Regions from separate parts of the Kitasatospora sp. NPDC127116 genome, predicted to be linked through region 1. Evidence: riboswitches for the same ligand, from Rfam matches in the RefSeq annotation. Region 1 holds a riboswitch; each other region holds the start of a gene.
The links. Region 1 has a riboswitch for cyclic di-AMP ahead of ACFVHV_RS04980 (transglycosylase family protein). Riboswitches for the same ligand answer to the same signal wherever they lie in the genome.
Positions count from the first base shown of each region.

Region 2: another riboswitch for cyclic di-AMP. It lies ahead of ACFVHV_RS29290 (M23 family metallopeptidase); the one in region 1 lies ahead of ACFVHV_RS04980 (transglycosylase family protein).
Region 3: another riboswitch for cyclic di-AMP. It lies ahead of ACFVHV_RS36825 (transglycosylase family protein); the one in region 1 lies ahead of ACFVHV_RS04980 (transglycosylase family protein).
Region 4: another riboswitch for cyclic di-AMP. It lies ahead of ACFVHV_RS23875 (NlpC/P60 family protein); the one in region 1 lies ahead of ACFVHV_RS04980 (transglycosylase family protein).

Region 1 is NZ_JBHXTL010000007.1:123,113-127,729, reverse strand. It holds gene ACFVHV_RS04990 (DUF397 domain-containing protein) at 50-313, opposite strand; gene ACFVHV_RS04985 (hypothetical protein) at 874-1,833, shown strand; cyclic di-AMP (ydaO/yuaA leader) riboswitch at 2,287-2,457, shown strand; gene ACFVHV_RS04980 (transglycosylase family protein) at 2,444-3,850, shown strand; gene ACFVHV_RS04975 (hypothetical protein) at 4,172-4,372, shown strand; gene ACFVHV_RS04970 (LacI family DNA-binding transcriptional regulator) at 4,473-4,617, opposite strand, start outside.
Region 2 is NZ_JBHXTL010000087.1:16,886-21,502, reverse strand. It holds gene ACFVHV_RS29310 (SpoIIE family protein phosphatase) at 1-186, opposite strand, end outside; gene ACFVHV_RS29305 (WHG domain-containing protein) at 312-878, opposite strand; gene ACFVHV_RS29300 (alpha/beta fold hydrolase) at 959-1,786, opposite strand; gene ACFVHV_RS29295 (YiaA/YiaB family inner membrane protein) at 1,928-2,218, opposite strand; cyclic di-AMP (ydaO/yuaA leader) riboswitch at 2,428-2,586, shown strand; gene ACFVHV_RS29290 (M23 family metallopeptidase) at 2,599-3,447, shown strand; gene ACFVHV_RS29285 (hypothetical protein) at 3,571-4,446, opposite strand; gene ACFVHV_RS29280 (GNAT family N-acetyltransferase) at 4,489-4,617, shown strand, end outside.
Region 3 is NZ_JBHXTL010000142.1:12,426-17,042, forward strand. It holds gene ACFVHV_RS36815 (SDR family NAD(P)-dependent oxidoreductase) at 1-185, opposite strand, end outside; gene ACFVHV_RS36820 (cytochrome P450) at 486-1,874, shown strand; cyclic di-AMP (ydaO/yuaA leader) riboswitch at 2,096-2,264, shown strand; gene ACFVHV_RS36825 (transglycosylase family protein) at 2,270-3,187, shown strand; gene eno (phosphopyruvate hydratase) at 3,501-4,617, shown strand, end outside.
Region 4 is NZ_JBHXTL010000062.1:35,945-40,561, forward strand. It holds gene ACFVHV_RS23865 (NYN domain-containing protein) at 1-488, shown strand, start outside; gene ACFVHV_RS23870 (NlpC/P60 family protein) at 687-1,724, shown strand; cyclic di-AMP (ydaO/yuaA leader) riboswitch at 2,063-2,216, shown strand; gene ACFVHV_RS23875 (NlpC/P60 family protein) at 2,227-3,363, shown strand; gene ACFVHV_RS23880 (NlpC/P60 family protein) at 3,603-4,617, shown strand, end outside.

The sequences.
Region 1 (4,617 bases):
TGGTGTCGGCACCCACGACGGCCCCCCGATGATGGAGCACGGCGGTCGGTCAGACCGCCAGGTGGTCGAACTCCCCGTCCTTGGCCCCCAGCAGCAGGGCGGCGATCTCGGCCCGGGTGTAGATGAGGGCCGGGCCGTCCGGGAACCGCGAGTTGCGCATCGCCACATCGCCGCCGGGCAGGGCCGCGAACTCGACGCAGTTGCCCTGGGAGTTGCTGTGCCGGCTCTTCTGCCAGACCACCCCCTGGAGATCGGCGGCGGCCATCCCGTTGTAGGTGTCGTACGAGCCGTGCGTGTCCTGCGAGTCGTGCATAGAAATCTCCCGAAGAGCTTCCGGAGTTGTCGTCCAGCGCGGCGCCCCCGGCACCGTCGAAACGAACGGACCGGCCCCGTACCGGTCCGGCACAACGCCTCACTTGACGCGATGATAGCCGCAGTGCACGTGCATCAGCACGGGACGTTGCAGGTGCACGTGGCCTTTTGTCCGCAGCCGCGAACTCTTCACGGACCCTTCTCCTGACGGTACGTAAACGGACATAGCCGATGAATCGTCGGGCGCGCGATAACCGGCCGTGAGCGCCTCCCCGCTGAATGTTGATCTTCGAATGCCGGGAGTCGCACCCCCGTGACCCTCCGTCAAACCATCCTCATGCTGTGAGACATCTCACGCGCCCCAGGTGCAACGCCGGCCCCCTCGGGTCGCGTCGAGGCAACCACCGGCGGTCGCGCGGGGATTGGGAGCGGAATGTCCGGATTGTAGGCAAAGTGCCCGGACCGGCGCCGGAGACGCACCGGGCTCCGGACCGCGACCGCGTGAAACCCACGCGGCAGCCGACTGCAAGCCGGACGGGCAGATGTCCTACGATCTCCGGCATGAGCACCGCAGCCATCCCGGGCGCGCCACTGCCCGTCCGTACTCCAGGCTCCCGTGCGCGGGGGCGCCACCGTCGTCCCGAGCGCCCCGAGATCCCGGCCGGCGCCCCGGCCCTGGTGCTCGCCGTGCCCGCGACCGCCGGGCCCGAGTCCCGCTCGGTCGTCGAGGAGTTGCTCTCGATCGTCCGCACCGAGCAGAACGGCGTCCGGACCGCGGTCGGCTACCTGCCGGGCAACGGCGGCGAGGGCGCGGGCGGCGAGGACCGCACCGTGGCCGAGCTGCTGGCCATGGCGGCCGAGGCCGGGCTGCCGACGCCCGTCCTGGTCCCGCTGGTGCCCGGCCCGCACACCTTCCTGACCGAGCTTCACGCGCTCGCCGCCGAGTACGGCGCGCCCGTCACCGACCCGCTGGGCCCGCACCCGCTGCTGGCCGAGGCCGTGCACGTCCGGCTGTCCGAGGCCGGGCTGGCCCGGGCCGACCGCGCCCGGCTGTTCGCCATCGCGACCGCCGCGGACGGCGTGGTGCTGACCACCGTCGGCGGCGAGGACGCGGCCGCGGCGGCCGGCATCACCGGCGTGCTGCTGGCCGCCCGACTGGCCGTGCCGGTCGTCGCCGCCGCGCTCGACGTGCCCGGCTCGGTGGCCGCGGCCGTCAACCACCTCAGGGACACCGGCTCGCAGCGCCCGGCGCTGGCCCCGCTGGTGATCGGCCCGGAGGCGGACTCCGAGCTGCTCGCCACCGCCGCCGAGGAGACCGGCTGCCCGTCGGCCGCACCGCTGGGCTCGTACCCGTCGGTCGGCCAGCTGATCGCCTCCACCTACCTGGCGGCGCTGCCCGCGCCGTCCCCGGAGGACCTGGCACGGGCCGAGGCGGAGGCGGCGGCCGCCGCCGAGGCCGAGGGGGCCCTGGAGGGCGTCCGCGGCGCCCACGCGGCCTCCCAGGGGTCCGCAGGGCGGTAGTCGACGTCGCGCGCCGGTTCGCGCGCACCGAAGGGCCCGGAACGGCATGCGTTCCGGGCCCTTCGGTTTTGCTCCGCCCGCCCGTGGCCGTCCCGCGCGGAAGTCGGACGGCGGCGAAGTGGAATGTCCGTTCTGGCCTTTTTGAAAGGAAATAGGAAACGCGGTCGCGGGCACTCGCACCACAGCCGCCGCGGCATCCGCCGGGGCGCTCCGACCCGCGATTCGACGTGCCGTCACACCACTTCTGAAGCGCTGCCAGTTGTGGGCTTCCACAGCAGGGTTGCTTGAAAACGATCATTTACGATCATGTAGAGCGGCAATTTTGGCAGTTCCCACTAAACCGTGATGCGCATCACAGTCATTTGCAGTTTGAACTTAAGTCTGATTAACGTGCTCCCCGTTCGTGACCACACGAACCCGGTTCATCCGCGACGCCGAGTCCTGCCGTCGGATGTCCTGGCAGCGCGAAATCGCACCACGGCAGGAGCGGGGGACCCACAGGTAAGTCGCCCCGGACCGATCTCCGGAACGGTCCAGGGCTAGGGGTGAAGCCGCGCCCACAGCGCGGCCGGGCAACTCCAGCCCGAATCCGACAGCTCACCTCGCAGGCGTGGGAGAGGACCACGTCTTCATGCTGCCCACCAACGGCACTCGTCTGTCCAGCCGCACCCGTCGCGTGATCGCCGCCCTCGGCGTCGCGGGCGTCGGCCTCACCGTCCCCTGCATCGCCTCCGGCACCGCCTCCGCCGCCACCGTCGCCACCTGGGACAAGGTCGCCCAGTGCGAGAGCGGCGGCAACTGGAGCATCAACACCGGCAACGGCTTCTACGGCGGCCTCCAGTTCACCTCCAGTACCTGGTCCGCCTTCGGCGGCACCGCCTTCGCGGCGCGCGCCGACCTGGCCACCAAGGACCAGCAGATCGCCGTCGCCGAGAAGGTCCTCGCCTCGCAGGGCCCCGGCGCCTGGCCGGTGTGCTCAGTCCAGGCCGGCCTCACCAAGGGCGGCGCCGCGGCCGCCGTCGACACCTCGGCGGGCTCCACCGCCGGCTCGACCACCGCCAAGCCCGCGCAGCCCGCGCAGAGCGCCAAGCCGGCCGCCCCGGCCGCCAAGCCCGCTCCGCAGACCCAGGCCCCGGCCGCCAAGCCCGCCGCGCCCGCCGCGCCCGCCGCGCCCGCCCAGGACGGCACGCAGGCCAGCACCGACTCCACCGCCTCCGGAAACCGGAGCGACTGGGTCCAGAAGCGCCAGCAGCAGGCCCAGAACGGCGACTACACCGTGGTCGAGGGCGACTGGCTGTCCGCGATCGCCGACCAGCACAAGGTGCAGGGCGGCTGGCAGCGGCTGTACGAGCTCAACCGCGGCACCCTGACCGAGGGTCCGGACAGCATCTACCCGGGCCAGCAGCTGTCCTTCGGCGGCAACGGCCAGGCCCAGGCCGGCCAGTCCGCCACCGGCAAGTCCGGCTCGGACTTCACCTGGTTCGACCGCTCGCAGAAGTCCGGCCAGTCCGCGAACGGCGGTGCCGTGAACGCCCAGCCGACCGCGCAGGCCCAGACCCCGGCCGCCAAGCCGTCCACCAAGCCGGCCGCCAAGCCCGCTCCGCAGACCCAGGCTCCGGCCCAGACCCAGACCCAGACCCAGACTCCGGCCGCCACCGGCAGCATGGCCGCCGCGGTCTCCTTCGCCGAGTCGAAGGTCGGTCAGGCGTACGTCTACGGCGGCACCGGCAACGGTGGCTGGGACTGCTCCGGCCTGACCCAGGCCGCGCTGCGCGCCGCGGGCGTCTCCGTCCCGCGCGTCGCCGCCGACCAGGCCGCCGCCAGCACCCACGTCTCGCTGGACAGCCTCCAGCCGGGCGACCTGCTGTTCTGGTCCAACAACGGCAAGGACTCCGGCGTCTACCACGTCGCGATCTACGTCGGCAACGGCAAGTACGTCGAGGCCGCCAACCCGAGCTCGGGCGTCCGCGAGCAGAGCATCGCCAACTGGGCCCCGGACTTCGCCGGCCGGGTCTGAGAACGGCGAACAGCCGACGGACGGCGGACGACGGATAACAGCTGACAGATAACAGATAACAGATAACAGATTTCATCATCTGTCAGCTGTCGTCCGATCGTCGACCGCCCACGCCCCCGGGGAGAGTCTGGTCGCTCCTCCCCGGGGGTTCCGGCATGCCTCCGGCCGTACCTCGTGGCAAATCCCCGCGGTGAATCCCCGTGCTGAATCCCCACGGCGAATCCCCATGGCGAAGCCCCTGCTGAATCCCCACGACGAATCCCCGTGGTGAATCCCCGCCCCAACGGGCATGCTGCTGCTCTGCACCCGAGGAGGAGTCACATGGCCCAGGTCACCGTCACCCTCGACGCGAACCTCGCGATCGACGCGATGTTGCTCTCCGGCACCAAGAACCCGCAGGACGCCGTCGAACTGGTCCTGCGCGACTACCTGGCCCGCGGCCGCCGTACCGAGACCCGTACCGGCGAGGCGGCCGACGGGCACCGACCGACCGTCGACCGCCCCACCGCCCAGGAGGGCTGACCGCCCGACGGCCCGGGCGGCCGACCGCACGCACGCACGCCGAAGGGCCCCGGGGAGCAACCGCCCTCCGGGGCCCTTCCGTCGGCCGTGACGGCCGGGTTCAGCGCGCGCAGGCCCCGGTGGACCCGCGCATCACCAGCTCCGGCTGGAACATGAACTCGCCGCGCTGGGCCGCGTTTCCGCCGACCTCCTCCAGCAGCGCGTCGACCGCCGCCGTGGCCATCGCCTCGACCGGCTGGCGGATC
Region 2 (4,617 bases), on a different contig from region 1:
GGCGGTCAGCCGGAGCATCCCGGCGGAGTCCAGCAGGTACAGCGCGGACCCCTCGCCGGTGATCCAGCTCGGGCCCTCGGCCAGTACGGTGCCGAGCAGCTCGGCGGCGCTGGTGCAGCCGAGCAGCAGGCGCACGCAGCGCATCGCACTGCGCGCGGTCGGACTGTCGGCGGGCTCCAGGGGCACTGACCCTTAATACCCCATTTCCCCAAGCGGTGAATGGTTCCTCAAGAGGTGAACGGGGACCGGGCCGTCGCACCGGCACCGGCACCGGCACCGGCACCGGAGAGGTGGCCGTCCGCGCCGGCCTCCTACGCGGGCCAGGCGCGGAGGCCGGTGGTGAGGGTGGCGATGAGGCGGTCGTGGGTGGTGGCGAGGTCCTCGGCCAGCCGGAAGCCGCCGGCGGTGGTGAGGGAGGCGAAGCCGTGGGCGAGGGAGCGGACGGTGCGGGCGGCGTGGATCGCCTCGGAACCTTCGAGGCCGTACTCCCGCAGGACGGCGATGATCACGCCGACGAGCCGGGCGCCCGCGCGGGCCAGGTCGTCGTCGGGCTGCGGGGCCTGGGGGAGGGCGTTGTAGCGGTGCGGGTGCGCGGTGGCGTACGCGTGGTAGGCACGCAGCACGGCGGCGACGGCGTCGTCCCCGCTGCGCCCGACGGCCGCCTCGGCCAGCCGGTCGGCCAGGTCCCCGGTGACCCGTACGGCGATCAGCAGCCGCAGTTCGGCGAGGCCGCCGCTGACGTGCTTGTACAGCGAGGGGGTGGCGACCCCGGCCCGGGCGGCGACGGAGGCCAGCGTGAGGGCCTCGGCGCCCTGCTCGTCGATGAGGGCGAGGGCGTGGTCGACGACCTGGTCGGGGGTCAGTCCTACGCGGGGCATGGGTTCGGGCTCTCCGTACGGATGACGTCGGGTGGATCGGGCGGGGTCGGGCAGGAACGGGCGGCGGGGCCGGGCGGGGCTCAGCCGAGCTCGGCGAGGAACGGCAGCAGGGCGTCGGCGGTGGCCGCCGGGTTGTCGGCCATCGGGTAGTGCCCGGACCCCTCGATCATCACCTTGCGCGCGCCGAGCGCGGCGGCCTGCCGGTCGGCGACGAGCTCCGGCTTCGGGAAGTCGGGGTCCTTGCTGCCCATGACCACCAGCGCCGGGCACCGCACCGCGGCCGTCCAGCCGACCGGCGCCGAGTCGCCGTGGACGTACCCGCGGGTGGCGGTCTTGCGCCCCGGGGTGCGCAGCGCGGCGACCAGTCCGTCCACGTACGCGTCGAAGTCGGCGGGCTTGGCGCCCGGGAAGGCCATCCGGCGCAGGTAGAAGCCCCAGGAGGCCGGCCAGTGGACGAGGGCGGCGCCCATCAGGCCCATGACGCCGCGCAGCAGGGCGCCCGGCGGCGGGTTCTCGACGAAGGCGTTGAGCAGGACGATCCCGGCGACCCGCTCGGGCGCGTCCCCGGCGGCCCTGACGACGGTCGCCCCGGTGTAGGAGTTCCCGGCGAGGACGGCGCGCTCGATGCCGAGGTGGTCGAGCAGGGCGAGGACGTCGCCGGCGATCGCGGCCGGGCCGTAGTCGTCCCACTCGACGGAGGACTCGCCGAAGCCCCGCAGGTCCACGGTGACGACGCGGTGGCCGGCGGCGACGAGCAGCGGGCGCAGGTGCCGGTAGGCGGCCCGGCTGTCGAGCATGCCCGGGAGCAGGACGACGGGGGTGCCGTCGCCCTGCCGGGTGTCGTCGAAGGCGATCCGGCCGCCGGGAACGGTCAGGTACTGGGTGCTCGGGGTGATGGTGCCGTTCATGGGGTCCTCCTCGGGCCGCCGGTGCGGGACATCGGCGTGCGGGCCGATAGCCATAAAGCTAAGGCTAATAGCCTTAGCCGTCAAGCGAACGGCCGGGTGAGGGGTGGAGCGGGAGGAGCGGGTGGAGAGAGGAAGGGGCGATCAGACTCCCTCCACCTTGAACGGGTCGTGCTCGCTGAGCAGCTTCTCCAGCCTGGCCTGGTCCACCCGGGTGACCATCTCGTTGGACTCCTGCCGGTCCCGGATCACCTTCGCCAGGGTGAACGCCGAGGTGACGGTGTAGAGGAGGCCGATCCCGAGGAAGGCCCTGGTCCATCCGCCGACCGGCAGGTAGGCGATCCCGACGGCGAGGGCGACGCCCGACAGGGCGAAGGAGAGGACGGCCTGGATGTGGTACGCGGCCGTGGTGCGGGTCTGCATCGATGTGCTCATGGCGCCAGGATGTGGCCGCCCGGCCGGGGCGCACATGAGTAGGAGTACTCAGATGGGGCCGTGCGCGAGGGGGGTGTTCGCCGGTGTCGTTCGTTGACGTCCGATCACTTTGCCCTAGGCTGCTCCGAACGGATGGCTTGGAATCAGAGCCTCCTAGGATTAACGTTTGATAACGCAGCGCGGTTGTCAACGCCGTACCCAGACGGCACCGTGCGCCGTCGCCTAATCCCGCCGACCCGCCTCCGGGCAGGTCAGGGAGCCGGGGAACCATGTTCCTTGGGGTGAATCGGCGGGGCTCCGGCCCAGCCGTAGGAGACCTTCCTGCTCCGAACCCGTCAGCTAACCCGGTAGGCGCGAAGGAAGGAAAGGAGCGCGCCTCCGTGGCGTCGACGCACACCCCGGCACACCCGGCCGGCTTCGCAGCCGGTACCCAGCTCCTCGACCACCCCGGCACGGACGGCCCCGAGGCCTTCGGCCCGGAGGACTTCCCCGCGGAGGTCGAGACCAACCGCCACCGGATGCCGCGTCAGACCCGCGGAGCCTCCCCACTGCTCGGCGTCACCGCCGTCGCCGCCACCCTGGGCGCCACCGGCTTCGCCTCGGCGACCCCGGCCGCCGCCCCCGCCGTCGAGGCCCCGGACGAGACCCCGGTCGCCCTCTCCGCCGACCCCGGCCTCGCGCTCGCCGCCCGCATCCAGCACCAGGCCGACAGCCAGCGCACCGCCGCCGAGGAGACCGCCCGGCTCCAGGCCGCGCAGGAGGCGGAGGCCAAGGCCGTCGCCAAGGAGGCCGAGGCCAAGCGCGCCGCCGAGGAGGCCGAGCGGGTCAAGGCCGCCGCCCTCACCCTCCCGGTGAAGGACTACCGGCTCTCCGCCCACTACGGCCAGAGCGCCCGCTACTGGGCCAACCTGCACACCGGCCTGGACTTCGCCGCCGACACCGGCACCCCGGTCTACGCGCTCGGCCAGGGCACCATCACCTCGGCCGGCTGGGCCGGCTCGTACGGCTACCGGATCGTCGAGACCCTGCCCGACGGCACCGAGATCTGGTACTGCCACCTCTCCTCGATCACCAAGGGCTCCGGCAAGGTCGCCCCCGGCCAGCAGATCGGCAAGGTCGGCGCGACCGGCAACGTCACCGGGCCGCACCTGCACATGGAGGTCCGCCCCGGCGGCGGCGCCCCGGTCGACCCGGAGCCCTGGCTCCAGCAGCGCGGCCTCAACCCCTGACCCGCGCGAGAAACCCGACGCACCCGCGAGAGGTCCGCGCACCCGCGCGAGAGAACCCGACGCGCACGCGAGAAGGCCCCGGCCCGGAGCAGCCGCTCCGGGCCGGGGCCTTCGTGCGAGGTCTCACTCCTCGGCGGGCAGCTGCGCCAGGTACGCCTCGATCTCCTCCTGGCCCGGCTCCGGCGCCAGCTCCGGGAACTCCGTCACCAGCAGCCGGGGCAGTCCCGGCACCGTCCACCCGCCGAACAGGTCGAGCGCCGCGTCGACCGCCGCCTCCTCGAACTGCCCGAAGTCCCCGGCCAGTTCGTCCGGCATCGGCCGCCCCTGCGCGGTCAGCTCGGCCAGGTTGCGGTAGCTGCGCCGCATCAGGCCCTGCTCCAGCAGCCGCCGGGCGCCGTCGGTGGCCATGCCGACCGACAGCACCCGGCCCGGGCCCCAGCCCTGTTCGTCCGGCTCGTCCAGCCAGCCGGCCGGCACCAGCGCCTCGTACGCGGCCAGCCGGTCCTCCTCCGCGAGCTCCGCGAAGCCGGCCAGCCAGTCCCGCACCGCCGCCCCGTCCGTGACGTCCACCCCGTACGCGTGCAGCAGCACCGCGTACAGCCGGGGCCAGGTCACCAGGTCGGCGCGGCGCAGCAGCCCGGCCGCGACCTCGCCCTGCCACTCGGCCTCCTCGTGCAGCCGCTCCTGGCGCTTGGCGTTCAGCCGCCGGGCCGCCCGCTGGTGGTCGATCAGCAGCCGGACGGCGTCGCCGTAGGCGAGCGGGTCCTCCTCGGGTGCGGGTTGGACGTACAGGTGGAGCCGCTCGTACAGCAGGTGCTCCACCGCGTCGGAGGTCAGTTCCGGCCAGCCGTCGTGCATCCTGCCGTCGCCCAGCTCCAGCAGCGCCAGCACCGCGCGCAGCGGCGCCTCGGCCACCGGCGCGCGGTCCTGCCCGGCCGCCCAGGCGAGCAGGTCGGCGGCCTTGGTGCGGGGGGCGAGCCGCAGGTCTTCGTCGTTCATAGTCCGAACGGTAGCCGCCGGGCGGGGATAGGGTCGGCAGCCATGGTCCCCGTACGACTCACCGGCCCGCGACTGGCCGTCCGCGAGTACCACCTCACCGAGGGCGACGTGGACGCGCTGCACGCGCTGTTCGGCGACCCGGAGGTCACCCGCCACCTGCCCTTCGGGCCG
Region 3 (4,617 bases), on a different contig from region 1:
CCGCAGACGCCGACGACGGGGCAGCCCGGCCGGTCGAGTTCGGCGGCGAGGTCCTCGGCGATGCCGGCGTACTGGTCGGCGATGAGCATTCCGGAGGCGCCGGCGGCGGCGAACCGGCGGGCGAGTCCCGCGCCCGAACCGCCGTCGAGGACCGCGATGACGACGACTGACCCGCTGACCCGCATGGCCTGCTCCTCCCTGTGGACGACACCGCACCGGCGCCCACGCGTACTGCGGAGGATCGTAGGCACGTCCTGACCCTCCGCAACAGGGATTACCCCGCAGGTGACCAGGCTCACGCCCGCACCGCGGCCAAGAGTCGGCCAAGAGCTGTCCATTGACCGTCCGCGGACAGTCAACGGGCCGTCCATGAACCGTCCATGGGCCGTCCACGGAACATCGGCAGGACGGCCGCGGACCGTCGGCGGGAGGAGCGGCGGCCCGCCGGAGCGGGGCGTGCCCGTCGCACCGGATACGGTCGGTCCATGCCAGCTCAGCCCGACTCCGCCCGGCCCGCCGCCACGCCGTCCGACGCCACCGCCCCGCAGCTGTTCACCTGGGAGTTCGCCTCCGACCCGTACCCCGCCTACGCCTGGCTGCGCGAGCACGCCCCGGTGCACCGCACCACGCTGCCGAGCGGGGTGGAGGCCTGGCTGGTGACCCGGTACGCGGACGCCCGGCAGGCGCTCGCGGACAGCCGGCTGTCGAAGAACCCGGCGCACCACAGCGAGCAGGCGCACCGCACCGGCCGGGTGGGCATCCCGGGGGAGCGGCAGGCGGACCTGATGACCCACCTGCTGAACATCGACCCGCCGGACCACACCCGGCTGCGCCGGCTGGTGTCGAAGGCGTTCACCCCGCGCCGGGTGGCGGAGTTCGAGCCGCGGGTGCAGCAGCTCACCGACCGGCTGATCGACGGCTTCGCGCAGCGCGGTTCGGCGGACCTGATCCACGAGTTCGCCTTCCCGCTCCCCATCTACGCGATCTGCGACCTGCTGGGCGTGCCGGCCGAGGACCAGGACGACTTCCGGGACTGGGCCGGGATGATGGTGCGCCACACGAAGCCGGGCCACGGCGGCGGCCAGCGCGGCGGCGTGGGGCGGGCGGTGAAGCGGATGCGGGCGTACCTGCTGGAGCTGATCCACCGCAAGCGAGCGGACCTCGGGGACGACCTGATCTCGGGCCTGATCCGGGCCAGTGACCACGGTGAGCACCTGACCGAGAACGAGGCCGCGGCGATGGCCTTCATCCTCCTGTTCGCGGGTTTCGAGACCACCGTGAACCTGATCGGCAACGGCACGTACGCCCTGCTGCGCAATCCGGAGCAGCGCCGGTTGCTGCAGGAGTCGGTGGCCCGCGGGGAGAGCGCGCTCCTGGAGACCGGGATCGAGGAACTCCTGCGCTACGACGGGCCGGTGGAGATGGCGACCTGGCGGTTCGCGACCCGTCCGCTGACCATCGGCGGGGTGGACATTCCGGTCGGCGACCCGGTGCTGGTGGTGCTCGCCGCGGCGGACCGCGACCCGGCCCGGTTCGCGGCCGAGAACACCCTGGACCTGGCCCGGACGGACAACCCCCACCTGGGCTTCGGGCACGGCATCCACTACTGCATCGGCGCTCCGCTCGCCCGCTTGGAGGGTCGTGCCGCGCTGACCACGCTGCTTTCCCGGCTGCCCGATCTCCGGCTCGCGGAAAACGCGGACGACCTGCGGTGGCGCGGTGGTCTGATCATGCGTGGGCTGCGCGAACTCCCGGTGGAATTCAGTCCGGAGAGCCGTTCCCCGCACGCCTCTCCGCAGACCCCTCCGCACGCTCCTTCGCAGGCCTCTCCGCAGGCCTCTCCGCACGCTCCCGCCACGCCTCCGACGTGCTGAGATCGCCCTGACGGGACGTCGCGAACCACCTGCCGGCGGGGGTGTGAACACCCATCAATCCGGACATAACACCGCCGTTGGTAGGCGATCGAACACGCGCCGTAATTATTGTGTGATATCGACGATATGAGCTTGTGATTGGTCTGATGATCTGTCTACTCTCCCTGGAGTTCGCAGCTGCGGACCTCGTACGCGGAACGCCGAGTCCTGCCCGCCGCGTCACGGGAAACCGACCAGAACCCTGGGCAGGGGCGGGGGAACCAGGTTTGTTGCCGTCTCCCCACGGCTTGGGGTGAAGCCGCCCGAGCGGAATCGTTTCCGCATACGGCGGCCGGGCCACCTCCCGGTCCGAACCCGACAGCTCACCTCGCAGGCGTGCGGAGAGGGACCTCTTCATGCTGTTCGTTGGAACTGGCCGTCACCGTCGTCGCACCCAGGCCGAGAAGGCCATCGCCGTCGCCGGTGTGGCCGGCGTCGGACTCGCGATGCCGCTCCTCACCGCCACCGGTGCCTCCGCCGCCCCCGCCTCCACCTGGGACGCCGTCGCCCAGTGCGAGGCCGGTGGCAACTGGAGCATCAACACCGGCAACGGCTTCTACGGCGGCCTCCAGTTCACCTCCAGCACCTGGAAGGCGTACGGCGGCACCGCCTACGCGCCGCAGGCCAACCAGGCCAGCAAGGCCCAGCAGATCTCGGTCGCCGAGAAGGTGCTGGCCTCGCAGGGCCCGGGTGCCTGGCCGGTCTGCTCCCAGAAGGCCGGTCTGACCAAGGGCGGCGCCCCGGCCGCGGTCGACACCTCCTCGGACGCCAAGCCGCAGTCCGCCCCCAAACAGCAGACCCCGAAGCCCGCCGCCAAGCCGGCCGAGAAGCCGGTCGCGCAGCAGCCCGCCGCCCAGAAGCAGGCCCCGAAGCAGGCCTCGAAGCCCGCCGCGCAGCCGGTCCAGCAGGCCGCCCCGCAGCAGCAGGCGCAGCCGCAGACCCCGGGCTTCTCCGGCAAGGCCGGCTGGGACGCCGACGCCAAGGTGTACTGGTACCAGAGCAACGGCGCCTGGTACTGGACCAGCCACCAGAGCGTCTACCAGCACTACGCCGGCCAGGCCGCCGCCCAGCCGCAGTACGCCCCGCAGGCCGCGCAGTCGGCCCCGCAGGCCACCGGCCACGACTACACCGTCCGCGCCGGTGACACCCTGTCGACCATCGCCGCCGCCCAGGGCGTGTCCGGAGGCTGGCACGCGCTGTACGAGCAGAACCACGGCACGGTCGGCGGCGACCCGAACCTGATCATGCCCGGCCAGGTGCTGCACCTCGGCTGAGCCGGCCCGCTCGACGCCGGCCCGCCCGCCGCCGGCCCGCCCGCCGCGCCCGGTGCCGACGCCGCCTCACCCCGCCGTCCGAAGGGGACCGGTCCTACCGGTCCCCTTCGTCCGCATTCGCCCGCTCCGGTGGGACAAGCTGGGACAAGCAGGTGAACTACCGGTGGGTAGTGGGGCCACACGCTGAGACGGGACCGAGGCGGACGTGGCCCCGGGAGCCCGGGCGGTTAGGCTCTGGTCGTAACGACTCCGCAATCGTCCTGCTGACAGCACCACCGTCAGACCGGACCCTGCTTCCGCAAGGAGATGCCTCGTGCCGTCCATCGATGTCGTCGTAGCCCGTGAGATCCTCGACTCCCGCGGCAACCCCACGGTCGAGGTCGAGGTCGGCCTCGACGACGGCAGCACGGGTCGTGCCGCTGTCCCGTCGGGTGCTTCCACCGGTGCCTTCGAGGCGCTGGAGCTGCGTGACGGTGACAAGAACCGCTACTTCGGCAAGGGCGTCGAGAAGGCCGTCCTGGCCGTCATCGAGCAGATCGGCCCGGAGCTGGTCGGCTACGACGCCACCGAGCAGCGCCTGATCGACCAGGCCATGCTGGACCTGGACGCCACCCCGGACAAGTCCTCGCTCGGCGCCAACGCCATCCTGGGCGTCTCACTGGCCGTCGCGCACGCCGCCTCCGAGGCCAGCGACCTGCCGCTGTTCCGCTACCTGGGCGGCCCGAACGCGCACGTCCTGCCGGTCCCGATGATGAACATCCTCAACGGCGGGTCGCACGCGGACTCCAACGTCGACATCCAGGAGTTCATGATCGCCCCGATCGGCGCGGAGTCCTTCTCCGAGGCCGTCCGCTGGGGCGTCGAGGTCTACCACACGCTCAAGGGCGTGCTGAAGGAGCGCGGCCTGTCCACCGGCCTGGGCGACGAGGGCGGCTTCGCCCCGAACCTGGACTCCAACCGCGAGGCCCTGGACCTCATCGTCGAGGCCATCGAGAAGGCCGGCTACGTGCCCGGCCGTGACGTCGCGCTGGCCCTGGACGTCGCCTCCTCCGAGTTCTACGAGGACGGCGCCTACCAGTTCGAGGGCAAGGACCTCACCGCCGCCGAGCTCATCGAGTACTACGCCGAGCTGGTCGCCGCCTACCCGCTGGTCTCCATCGAGGACCCGCTGGACGAGTCCGACTGGGACGGCTGGAAGGCCATGACCGACAAGCTGGGCGACAAGGTCCAGCTGGTCGGCGACGACCTGTTCGTCACCAACCCGGCCCGCCTGGCCCGCGGCATCGAGACCGGCACCGCCAACGCGCTGCTGGTGAAGGTGAACCAGATCGGCTCGCTGACCGAGACCCTGGACGCCGTCGAGCTGGCCCAGCGCAACGGCTACCGCTGCATGATGTCGCACCGCTCCGGCGAGACCGAGGACGTCACCA
Region 4 (4,617 bases), on a different contig from region 1:
CGGACCTGGTGGAGGCGGTGGTGCCGGGGGCGGCCTCGCCCCACGACGTGGCCCGGCGCGGGCTGGCCGAGGACGATCCGGCGCTGCTGGACCAGCTGCTGGCGATCCCCCAGGTGCACCTGGTGGTGGACGGCTACAACGTGACCAAGACCGGTTATCCGACGCTGCCGCTGGAGCAGCAGCGGATCCGGCTGCTGGGCGGGCTGGCGATGCTGGCGCAGCGCACCCAGGCGGAGGTCACCTGCGTGTTCGACGGGCAGGACCTGGACGTCCCGGTGATCATGGCGCCGCCGCGCGGGGTCCGGGTGCGGTTCAGCCGGACCGGGGAGACGGCCGACGAGCTGATCCGCCGTCTGGTGCGGGCCGAGCCGCAGGGCCGTCCGGTGGTGGTGGTGTCCACCGACCGGGAGGTCGCGGACGGCGTGCGGAAGGCGGGCGCGCGCCCCGTGGCCTCGGTGCTGCTGCTGAACCGGCTGGCGCGCCCCTGACCCCGAGCGGCCGTGCGATGCCTGGTCAGGAGTGGTTCCGGGATGGTGTGCGGGTCCCGTGTCGTCAGTGTGCGGACCGGAGTTCACACCTTCGGGGGAGTGGCAAAACGGATAGATCTTCACTAGGGTCTGGCGTCAAACCTATTTTCCGGAATCTCATCCCATCAGGTGAGTCCGTTGGAAGAAGGAGCAGGACCCTTGGCCTCCCACCGCCGTCCCAAGCAGCCGAGCCGCGCGCGGATCTCCGTGCTCACCGCTGCTGCTGCGACCGCGGTCGCCCTCTCCGCCCAGGTGGCCGCGCACGCCGCGCCGCAGCCGAACAAAACGGACGTCAAGGCGCAGATCGACCAGCTCCAGGAGGAGCAGGAGCAGGCGGCGGAGAAGTACAACGGCGCCAAGGAGCGGGCCGACCAGCTGCGCAAGCAGGCCGACCAGCTGCAGGACCAGGTGGCCCGCAGCCAGGAGCAGATGACCCAGCTCCAGGGCGGCCTCGCCGAGGTGGCGGGCGAGCAGTACCGCACCGGCGGCATCGACCCGTCCGTCCAGCTGATGCTCACCTCCGACCCGTCCGGCTACCTGGAGAAGGCCTCCACCGTCCAGCAGGCCAGCAGCAGCCAGGCCGAGGCGCTCAAGGGGCTGCTGGACCAGCAGCGCCGGCTGGACCAGGAGAAGGTCGAGGCCTCCGCCGTGCTCGCCTCGCTGGACACCACCACCAAGGACCTGAACCAGGCCAAGGCGGACGTCAACACCAAGCTGAAGGCCGCCCAGGACCTGCTGAACTCGCTGAGCGCCACCGACCGCGCCGCGCTGAAGGCCCAGCAGGCACAGGACGACCGCGCCTCGCGCGGCAGCGACCGGGTCGACCTCAGCAGCCTGCCGCCGGCCAGCGGCTACGCGGCCGTGGCGATGGCCAAGGCGATGAGCAAGCAGGGCTCGCCGTACGTGTGGGGCGCCACCGGCTCGACCACCTTCGACTGCTCGGGCCTGATGGTCTGGGCGTACGGGCAGGCGGGCGTCTCGCTGCCGCGCACCTCGCAGGAGCAGGGCCACTACGGCACCCGGGTGCCCTCGCTGGACCAGGCCCAGCCGGGCGACCTGGTGGTCTACGGCAACGACATGCACCACGTCGGGATGTACATCGGCAACGGCATGGTGGTCCACGCGCCGCACACCGGTGACGTGGTGAAGGTGATGAAGGCCGACGCGATGTCGATCAACACCATCCGCCGGGTCTGACGGCCCGACACGCCCGCGGGGCCCTTCCGGGGGCTGTGAAAAGCGCCACCCCTCGTTCGGGGGTGGCGTTCGGCTTTCCGTCCCTTCGCGACCACATGCTGAGAACTGATCAGCCATCTGTGTGCCAGTGGTCACCATCGGTCATTTTCACAGAAGAACTTGGGAAATCTTTGGTCTTTTTTCTGACAAGGATTTGAACCGATCACGGTTCAGTTACTAGGGTCGTGCCCTGAACCACCGCACTGTCGATCGCCCAGCCAGGGTGGCGGCGGTGGTTACCGTCGAGTTCGTGAGGCAGCGGGGCAGGTCGAAGCGACTGCCCGACAGGGGAGCCCAGTGTTTTGGGGGCGCTGCGGAGCGGAGCCGGGGAACCACGTTCCTCCGGGGTGAATCGACGCCAGGTCGGCCGATGGAACGGCCGTGAGGCGTCGTAGGGCATGCTTCCGGCCCGAACCCGTCAGCTCACCCGGTAGGCGGACGTAGGAAGAAGGAGTCCGCCTTCGTGGCGTCCCATCGTCGTCCCAAGCCCGCAGGCCGCGCCCGGGTCTCGATCCTGACCGGTGTCGCCGCGGCAGCCGTCGTCCTCTCCGCGCAAGGCGCCCACGCCGACCCGCAGCCGACCAAGGAACAGGTCAAGGGGCAGGTCGACCAGCTCAACGAGCAGGCCGAGATCGCGACCGAGAACTACAACGCGGCCCAGGCCAAGCAGCAGGAGCTGGAGAAGCAGGTCTCCGGCATGCAGGACCAGGTGGCCCGTCAGCAGGCCCAGGTCACCGAGCTCCAGGGCGGCCTGGCCGAGATCGCCGGCGAGCAGTACCGCAACGGGGGCATATCCCCGACCGTCCAGCTGATGTTCTCCTCCAGCCCGGACACCTTCCTCAGCCAGGCCGACGCGCTGAACCAGGCCGGCAGCACCCAGAAGGGTCAGCTGAAGGAGCTCCAGGAGCAGCAGCGCAAGCTCGACCAGGACCGCAACGAGGCCCAGGGCAAGCTCGCCGAGCTGGAGTCGACCACCCAGCAGCTGAAGGCCTCCAAGGAGGAGGTCCAGGGCAAGCTGAAGGCGGCCCAGGACCTGCTCAACACGCTGACCGAGCAGGAGCGCCAGGCGCTGCGCCAGGCCGAGGAGAAGGCCGCGGCCGACGCCAAGGCCAAGGCCGACGCCGCCCAGGCCCAGCAGCAGCAGGCCGACCGCGCCTCCCGCGACAACAGCCGCGGCGACCTCGCGACCGGCTCGACCGCCTCGGCCGGCTCGACCGCCTCCTCCCCGGTGAAGGTGGCCCCGGGCAGCTCGCGCGGTGCCGCCGCGCTCTCGGCCGCCGCCTCCAAGATCGGCAGCCCGTACGTCTGGGGCGCCACCGGCCCGGGCTCCTTCGACTGCTCCGGTCTGATGGTCTGGGCGTTCAACCAGGCGGGCGTGTCGCTGCCGCGCACCTCGCAGGCGCAGGCCTCGGCCGGCACCCGGATCGGCTCGGACATCTCCCAGGCCCAGCCCGGCGACCTGCTGATCTTCTACACCGACGCCCACCACGTCGGCATCTACGCGGGCAACGGCCAGGTGCTGCACGCGCCCAAGCCGGGCGCGTCGGTGCGCTACGAGGCCGTCACCAACATGCCGCTGGCCTCCATCGTGCGGGTCTGATCACCGCTCGGACGCTTCCAGGCCCGGCCTCCCCCAGGGGAGGCCGGGCCTGCGGTTTTTCCTGCGGCTTTTCCCGAGGGCCGATCAAATGTCCGACAACAGCCTGAATATTCGGGTTGGCAGGGGTTTGGACTCGCTTGCCCTGACTCGCTAACGTCTGCCACCGGACTCCCGCTCGACGGCCGCCCGTCCCGGTGCGGCGGCGGGAGCCGCGCCGCAGGATTGGAGCCGCTGCCGCCATGCCCGTGCACCGCCGTTCCCAACTGCTCGCCCGGGCGCTGGTGCTGACCGCGGCCGCCGCCACCGCCCTGGGTGTGGCTGCCGGAGGCAGCGCCCAGGCCGCCCCCGGCAGCCCCGACCCGGGCGACCGCCAGGACGTCAAGACGCAGGTGGAACAGCTGTACGACGAGGCCGAGCAGGCGTCCGAGAAGGCCAACGCGGCGCAGGAGGCCCAGCGGCGGCTCCAGGGCGAGACCACGATCCTCCAGGGCGAGATCGCCGTGGCCCAGGACCAGCTCAACGGGCTGCGGGGCGACCTCGCGACGGTGGCCGGGGCCGAGTACCGCGGCGGCGGGATGACCCAGACCGCCCAGCTCATCCTCTCGCCCGACCCGGAGGGCTACCTGTCCCGCGCCCGCGCCCTGGGCCAGGCCGCCGCGCGCCAGCAGGAGACCCTGCACGAGCTGGTCGCCCGGCAGCGCCGGCTCGACCAGCGCCGGACCGAGGCGGCCGGCAAGCTCGACGAGCTGGACCGGACCCGCCGCTCGCTCGCCGACAGCAAGCAGCAGATCCAGCAGCGGCTGGCCAGGGCGCAGAAGCTGCTGAACGGTCTGGGCGCCGCCGAGCGGGCCCGGCTGACGGTCCAGGACGCCCGGGACGCCGAGCAGCGCGCCACCCGGGGCACCGACCGGCTGGACCTCGGCACCGCCCCGCCCGCCTCCGAGCGCGGGGCCGCCGCGCTGGCCGCCGCGGTGCGGATGATCGGCTCCCCGTACGTCTACGGGGCCACCGGCCCGAACGCGTTCGACTGCTCCGGTCTGATGTACTACAGCTGGCGGCAGGCCGGAGTGACCCTGCCGCGCACCTCGCAGGCCCAGGCGTACGCCGGGCAGCGGGTCAGCCTGTCCGAAGCGCGACCGGGAGACCTGGTGATCTTTTACCGGGACATGCACCACGTCGGCATGTACGCCGGCGGCGGCGTGATCGTGCACGCCCCCCGCCCGGGCGCCAAGGTCCGCTACGAGAGCGTCACCG